DNA from 3 places in the Telluria mixta genome. Region 3 is predicted to be linked to each of the others. Evidence: riboswitches for the same ligand, from Rfam matches in the RefSeq annotation. Region 3 holds a riboswitch; each other region holds the start of a gene.
What was found. A riboswitch is a leader RNA that binds a small molecule or an ion and turns the genes downstream of it on or off. The one in region 3 is predicted to bind thiamine pyrophosphate.
Positions count from the first base shown of each region.

Region 1: linked by a shared signal. The riboswitch ahead of thiC (phosphomethylpyrimidine synthase ThiC) and the one ahead of P0M04_RS28660 (D-amino acid dehydrogenase) in region 3 are both predicted to bind thiamine pyrophosphate.
Region 2: linked by a shared signal. The riboswitch ahead of P0M04_RS18500 (TonB-dependent siderophore receptor) and the one ahead of P0M04_RS28660 (D-amino acid dehydrogenase) in region 3 are both predicted to bind thiamine pyrophosphate.

Region 1 covers NZ_CP119520.1:1,527,250-1,529,509, reverse strand. The annotation lists gene thiC (phosphomethylpyrimidine synthase ThiC) at 1-923, opposite strand, end outside; TPP riboswitch at 1,002-1,105, opposite strand; gene P0M04_RS06725 (MOSC domain-containing protein) at 1,240-2,085, shown strand; gene P0M04_RS06720 (DUF971 domain-containing protein) at 2,082-2,260, opposite strand, start outside.
Region 2 covers NZ_CP119520.1:4,153,710-4,155,969, forward strand. The annotation lists gene P0M04_RS18500 (TonB-dependent siderophore receptor) at 1-1,255, opposite strand, end outside; TPP riboswitch at 1,340-1,439, opposite strand; gene P0M04_RS18505 (DUF535 family protein) at 1,551-2,260, opposite strand, start outside.
Region 3 covers NZ_CP119520.1:6,501,969-6,504,228, forward strand. The annotation lists gene P0M04_RS28655 (hypothetical protein) at 119-790, shown strand; TPP riboswitch at 1,079-1,183, shown strand; gene P0M04_RS28660 (D-amino acid dehydrogenase) at 1,145-2,260, shown strand, end outside.

The DNA.
Region 1 (2,260 bases), 2.5 Mb from region 3:
CCGTTCACCTTTTCCAGCGCCTGGTACAGCGGCACCGTGCCGATGGGGACGGGGCTGTTCCGGATGATCCATTCGCGCGTCTCGTGGATATGCTTGCCGGTCGACAGGTCCATCACGGTGTCGCCGCCCCAGCGCGTGGCCCACGTCATCTTCTCGACTTCCTCGCCGATCGACGACGTCACGGCCGAGTTGCCGATGTTCGCGTTGATCTTCACGAGGAAGTTGCGGCCGATGATCATCGGTTCCGATTCCGGGTGGTTGATGTTGTTCGGCAGGATGGCACGGCCCTTCGCGATCTCCTCGCGCACGAATTCGGGCGTGATCTCGCGCGGGATGCTGGCGCCGAACGACTGGCCCGGATGCTGGCGGCCGATCATCTGCGCCATGCGCTTGCCCGTGGGGCCGGCAGCTTCCATGGCGGCGAGGTACTCCTGGCGGCGCAGGTTTTCGCGGATGGCGACGTATTCCATCTCGGGCGTGATGATGCCCTGGCGCGCGTAATGCATCTGCGTGACGTTGCGCCCAAGCACGGCGCGGCGCGGCTTGCGCTGCAGATTGAAACGCAGCTCGGCCAGCTTCGGGTCGCTCAGGCGTTCGACGCCGTAGTGCGACGACGGGCCGGCCAGTTCTTCGGTGTCGCCGCGCTCGCGGATCCAGTCGGCGCGCAGCGCGGGCAAGCCCGAGCGGATGTCGATGGCGGCGTCCGGATCGGTGTACGGGCCGGACGTGTCGTAGACCCACACCGGCGGGTTCGGTTCATGGCCGAAGGACGCGGGCGTGTCGGACTGGGTGATCTCGCGCATCGGCACGCGGATGTCCGGGCGGCTGCCCGTCACGTAGACCTTGCGGGAATTGGGCAGCGGCGCGACAGCGGCGGCGTCGACGGTGGCGCTGGCGGAGAGGAATTTCGGATCGGCGTTCAAGTGTACTCCTTGTTGGTCACTGAAGATCGGCGATCCAGCTTAAGGAGTACGAAGATGCGTAGTGCGAACGAACGTGCACGTAGACTTTTCGAGCTTCCCTTCGCTGGCATTATCCAGATCAGGTTCGGAGGGTATTTCTCACCCACGCCATCGATGACGGCGCAGGACCCCTAGCATTGGTGTCGTTTCGTGCAGGCCACGAAACGACGGGACGGAGTGTACGCGGGTTTTTTGGGATTGGCAAACAGGAACCGCGGTGTGGATTGGTGCATACTATCGGCCTGTCTCTCCAGATCCCATCAGAACGAACCGATCCATGGCCCTGCTCACCCATCTGCTCCTGTACCCGATCAAATCCTGCGCCGGCATCGCCGTCCGGTCCGCCACCGTGCTCGAATCCGGTCTGTTCGCACTGGGCGTGCACGACCGCGAATGGATGCTGGTGACGGAAGACGGCCAGTTCCTCACGCAGCGCGAGCATCCGCGCATGTCGCTGATCCGGCCGCTGCCGGACGGCGCCGCGCTGCGCGTCCATGGGCCCGGCATGGATCCGCTGGTGCTGCCGCTCGCCTGGGACGAGTCCGCGCCGAAACGCACGGTGAAGATCTGGGACGACACGGTGGACGCCGCCGATTGCGGCGACGCGGCGGCCGACTGGTTTTCAAACGCGGTGCAAGCCCCGTGCCGCCTCGTGCGTTTCCACCGCGACGTCGTGCGCCCGACGAGCACCAAGTGGACGGATGGCGTGGAAGCGCAGACGCGCTTCGCCGACGGGTATCCGCTGCTGCTGATCGGCCAGGCGTCGCTGGACGACCTGAATGCGCGCCTCGTCGCGGCCGGCCGCCATACGCTGCCGATGGACCGCTTCCGCCCGAATCTCGTCGTCGACGGCCTCGATGCCTGCGAAGAGGATTTCCTGGCGACGCTCACGATCGGCGACCTGGCGATCCGTCCCGTGAAGCCGTGCGCGCGCTGCCCGATCCCGTCCATCGACCAGGCGACGGGTGTCCGCGGACCGGATCCGCTCGACATCCTGCAGACCTACCGCGCCAATCCGCGCATGGAAGGTGCCGTGTGCCTGGGCATGAATTGCATCGTGACGTCGGGGGCCGGCCGCGAGCTGCATCTCGGGCAGGAATTGACGACCGAGATCGCCTTTTAATCGAACGTCGCCAGCATCTCGAACGGGTAAATGCCCCGCCGATGCCCATCGCTGAACGTCAGGTTCAGCGCATAGGCACCGACAGGTTCGATGGCGGCCAGGCGCACGCCGGCATCTTCCCGGATGTCGATCCCGGCCCGCCGCTGCGCACGGCATTCGGAACACGGACACAGGG
Region 2 (2,260 bases), 2.3 Mb from region 3:
ACACGGGGCCCGTCACGCGGTCTGCGGCGACGTGCGGCGTCACGAGCGGGTTCCAGATATTGCTGTAGCCGACGTAGTCGTAGACGTAGTCGCCGAAGCTGTCGTGGCGCTCCGCATACGACGCGCCGACGGTCAGCGCATGGCGGATTGCGCCGGTCGCGAACTTGCCCTGCACCTGCGCCTGCACGCCCCACGGCGACTTGCGCTCGCCCGTGCTCTGGTAGTCGTAGACGTCGTAGTCGCCGTTCGCGCAGTAGCCCGGATAATAGCCCGCGCCCTCGTTGCTGCAGCCGTACGGGAAGGCGGTGAAGTCGTCGCGCTTGAACCAGTGCTTGTTGCCGGACACCGTTGCGAGCCAGTCCGGCGCCAGCTTGTACTCGAAGCGCAGGCCGACGTTGCTGTCCTTCGTCGTGACGGGACGCGTCCACGGCTGGTCGTTCAGCAGCATCCTGGCCGACACGCCGGTCGGCAACGTCGTACCCTGGATCAGCTGGAAGCCGGGCGCCGTGATCTGGGCCTTGCGCTGGTAATCCATGTCCAGCTGCAGAAGCGCATCCGGCGTGATCTGCCAGTCGAAGGCGGCGGACACGAACTGGCGGTCGCCGTTCGCGCCGCGCACGTACGGATGCAGGTCGGCGGCGGCCGCGTTGATGCGGTAGCCGAAACGGCGGTCCTCGAAGCGGCCGCCCAGGTCCACGGTACCGTACAGGGTGCCGCGCTCGGACACTTCCACGGTCGCGGAGCGCAGCGGCGCATTCGTCGGGCGCTTGGTCACGTAGTTGACGATGCCGCCCGGCGTGGCGATGCCGGCCGTCAGGCCCGCGAGGCCTTTCAGCACTTCGATGCGTTCCTTGTTCTCCAGCGGGATCTGGGTGTCGCCCGGGATCGCGAAGCCGTCCTTGCGGTAGCTGTAGTTGTTGTCGAGGGCGAAGCCGCGGATCGAGAACTGCTCGGCATAGCCGACGGCGTTGTAGGCGTCGGCGACGGACGCGTCGAAGCGCATCGCCTCGGTCGTCGAACGGATCGACAGGTCCTGCATCTGCGTGCGGCCGATGGCGGTGATGGAGGCCGGTGTGTCGAACAGCGACGCTTCGCCGAACCCGCCGACGCTGGCGCGGTCGACGGCGATGAAGCGGTTGCCCGTCACGACGACTTCGGCGACGGGGCGGGTGTCTTGTACCTGCGCGTAGGCGACGTGCGCGTACGCTTGCATCAGCGCGCAGGCCAGGATGGAGTACTTCAGTTGACGGTTCATGGTTTGCTCGTTTTCGCGCGCCGGCAATGGGCGCGCTGCTTTTTTTAAAAGCCGGAGCCAACGGGGAGAAGGGCAAACAAGGATGGGAACTGCGTTGCGCTTTCCTTCGCTGGCATTATCCAGATCAGGTACGAAGGGTATCTCTCACCCGGGAAGCGAACTCCCAGGACCCCTAGCGAAGGCGCGAGTGTAGCACAGACGCGCCCCATGGTGGTGCGTCTGTCAATAGACATGTTGTAAAGCGAATGGTTCCCGCACGAGGCCAGCGTGACGTCGCCGGCCCCGTTCATGCGGATCAGGCCGGCTCGGGCACCGCCGCCGGATGCACCACATGCGCGCGCGCATGCAGCAGATGGCGCTGGATGACGGCGCGGGACGCGTCGCCGATCAGGCGCCAGTGCTCGCGCCGCAGCGCCGCGCGCTTGCGGTGCTTGGACGGCATCTCGGACAGCGGCTTCACGTAGAACGGCAGCGGGATCAGATAGCCGTCGCGGCCAGGCATCTCCTCGCCGCCGAGGATCTTCCAGAAGCCGTCATACGCGTTGGCGAAATGTTTTTCCGGATCGGGATCGTAGGCGATATGCGCGTCGCTGCGGATTGCGACCACTTTGTCCATGCCGAGCGCCAGTGCGATGCCCTGCATGGCTGCGAAGCAAAAGAAACTGGGCGAGTTGTTCGGGAAGACGCGCTCGAACGCTTCGAACGCGGCGCCGGAATCGATCCAGCGGCCCTGGTTGCGCGCGATGAACGCGACGACGGGCATGTCGACGCCCACCATGTCGCCTTCGAGCCAGCTGAAGGAGAGGCGGTGCAGGCATTTGCCGTCCGCGATGAGGGCGAGAGTCAGGTCGCCTTCGGCATTGCTGCGCGAGGCCATCTCGAGCTGGATCATGAAGGTGCTGCCGTCATCCTGGTGGTGCCACAGGGGCAGGCCGCGCTGGCCGTAGACGGCGTCCAGGTAGCCGTCGTTGAACGTCGTTTCCTCGAACCGGTAGTGGCTCAGCA
Region 3 (2,260 bases):
GCTGCAACACCTGCTTACATTGTCGTTCCGGGCGGGATTACAACAGACCGGAGCGCAACATTTCCACTGCAGCAACCGCCCCGCTACAATCGCGGCCTCAACCACTGAAAGGTCATCGATGTTCGCGAAATACACCGTGCTGGCCGCGGCCGCCCTGCTGGCGGCGGGCACCGCCAACGCGCAAGTCGGCGTAACGGCCGATCTCGGCACCACCGGCGTGGGCTTCCACGTCGTCGTGCCGATGGAAACCTATTTGAACGGCCGCTTCGGCGCCAACTACTTCCGCCACAATTTCGACAAGACCTCCGACGGCGTCGATTACGATATCAAGGGCAAGCTGCAGACGATCGACGTGCTGTTCGACTGGTACCTGACCGAAGGCAGCAGCTTCCACCTGACCGGCGGCCTCGTCTACAACGGCAACAAGTTCAATGCGAAAGCGAAGCCGAACGGCCTGGGCGGCTACACGCTGAACGGCCACGCCTACACGGCGGCCGACGTGGGCCTGCTGACCGGCCGCATCGACTACCGCAAGGCCGCGCCCTACCTCGGCATCGGCTGGGGCAACGCACTGGCGCGCGCGTCGCGCTGGACCACCAACGTCGATCTCGGCGTGTTCTACCAGGGCAATCCGAACGTGACGCTGACCAGCGTCGGCTGCAAGACGTCGGACACCGTCTGCAAAGCCCTCGCCAGCGACCTTGCCGCCGAGCGCCTGCACCTGCGCGACGACGTGGACTCGCTCAAGCTCTATCCCGTCGTGCGCGCGAGCATCGGCTACCGGTTCTGACGGTTCGAGCGGCGCGCCGCGTCCCGCGGCGGTGCGCTACGATGCGGCCATAGGAGGCCCATCATGAACCGCCATCACGCACGCTTGAGCCTACTGCTCCTCGCCTGCCTCATGCTGGTGGCCTGCCAGGACCGGCGTGAACCGGTGAAACCCACCGTCACGCTGGCCACGGCCACCCTCGCCGTCACGGCCTGACCGCGCGCCCGCCGCGCGGCCTGCCCCGCTTTCCGGCCCCGTCCGCGGGCCGGCGCTCCTCTGCAACCTCGTGGTAGAATCCTCGCTGCCATAAGGCAACGCTAGGGGTCCTGCAGCCGCCACCGCGGCCGCGGGTGAGAAACACCCTCCGAACCTGATCTGGGTAATGCCAGCGAAGGGAAGCATGCGGAATCCGGTCGCGCACCGGCTCCGGTTCTCTTTGCCGGCTCCACCCGTCGTACCCACGAGGAGCCGCATGCATCATCCCGTTTTCAATCGAGTCTCGCCCCCATGAACGTGATCGTCCTGGGCGCCGGCGTCGTCGGCACGGCATCCGCCTGGTACTTGCGCGAAGCCGGCCACGACGTCACCGTGATCGAGCGCCGGAGCGGCCCCGCGCAGGAGACGAGCTTCGCGAACGGTTGCCAGATCTCCGTCTCGCACGCCGAACCGTGGGCCACGCCGGCAGGCCTGCTGAAGGTCGTGCAGTCGCTCGGCCGCGCGGATGCGCCGCTGCTGTTCCGCCTGCAGGCCGACCCGCTGCAATGGCGCTGGTGCCTGCAATTCGTGCGCGAGTGCGCGCCCGGCCGCGTGGCCGCCAACCTGCGCCGCATCGTCGCGCTGGCCGAATACAGCCGCCGCAGCCTGCAGGCGCTGCGTGCGCGCCTTGGCATCGAGTACGACGGCCTCACGCGCGGCATCCTGCACTTCTACACGGACGAACGCGAGTTCGAGCGGGCCTGCCACGCGGCCGCCGCGATGCGCGACCTGGGCTGCCCGCGCATGACGGTCGACGCCGATGAGGCCGTGCGGATCGAGCCGGCGCTGGCGCCCGTGCGCCGCAAGCTGGTCGGCGGCGACTTCACGGCCACCGACGAATCCGGCGACGTCCACCGCTTCACGACGCAGCTCGCGGCACGCGGCGCGGCGGCCGGCATCCGCTTCATCTACAACACGACGGTCACGCGCCTGCTGGCCGAGGGCGACCGCATCCGCGGCGTCGAAATCATCGATGCGGACGGCCGCCATCGCGTGCTGCATGCGGACGCCGTCGTCGTCGCGCTGGGCAGTTTCTCGGTCGGGCTGCTCGCACCGCTGGGCATCCGGTTGCTGATCTACCCTGGCAAGGGCTATTCGGCCACCTACCCCATCCTCGACCGGGATGCGGCGCCGACGGTCTCGCTGACGGACGACGGCCACAAGCTCGTCTTTTCCCGCCTCGGCGACCGCCTGCGCGTGGCCGGCACGTGCGAACTGAACGGCTATACGCGCGAC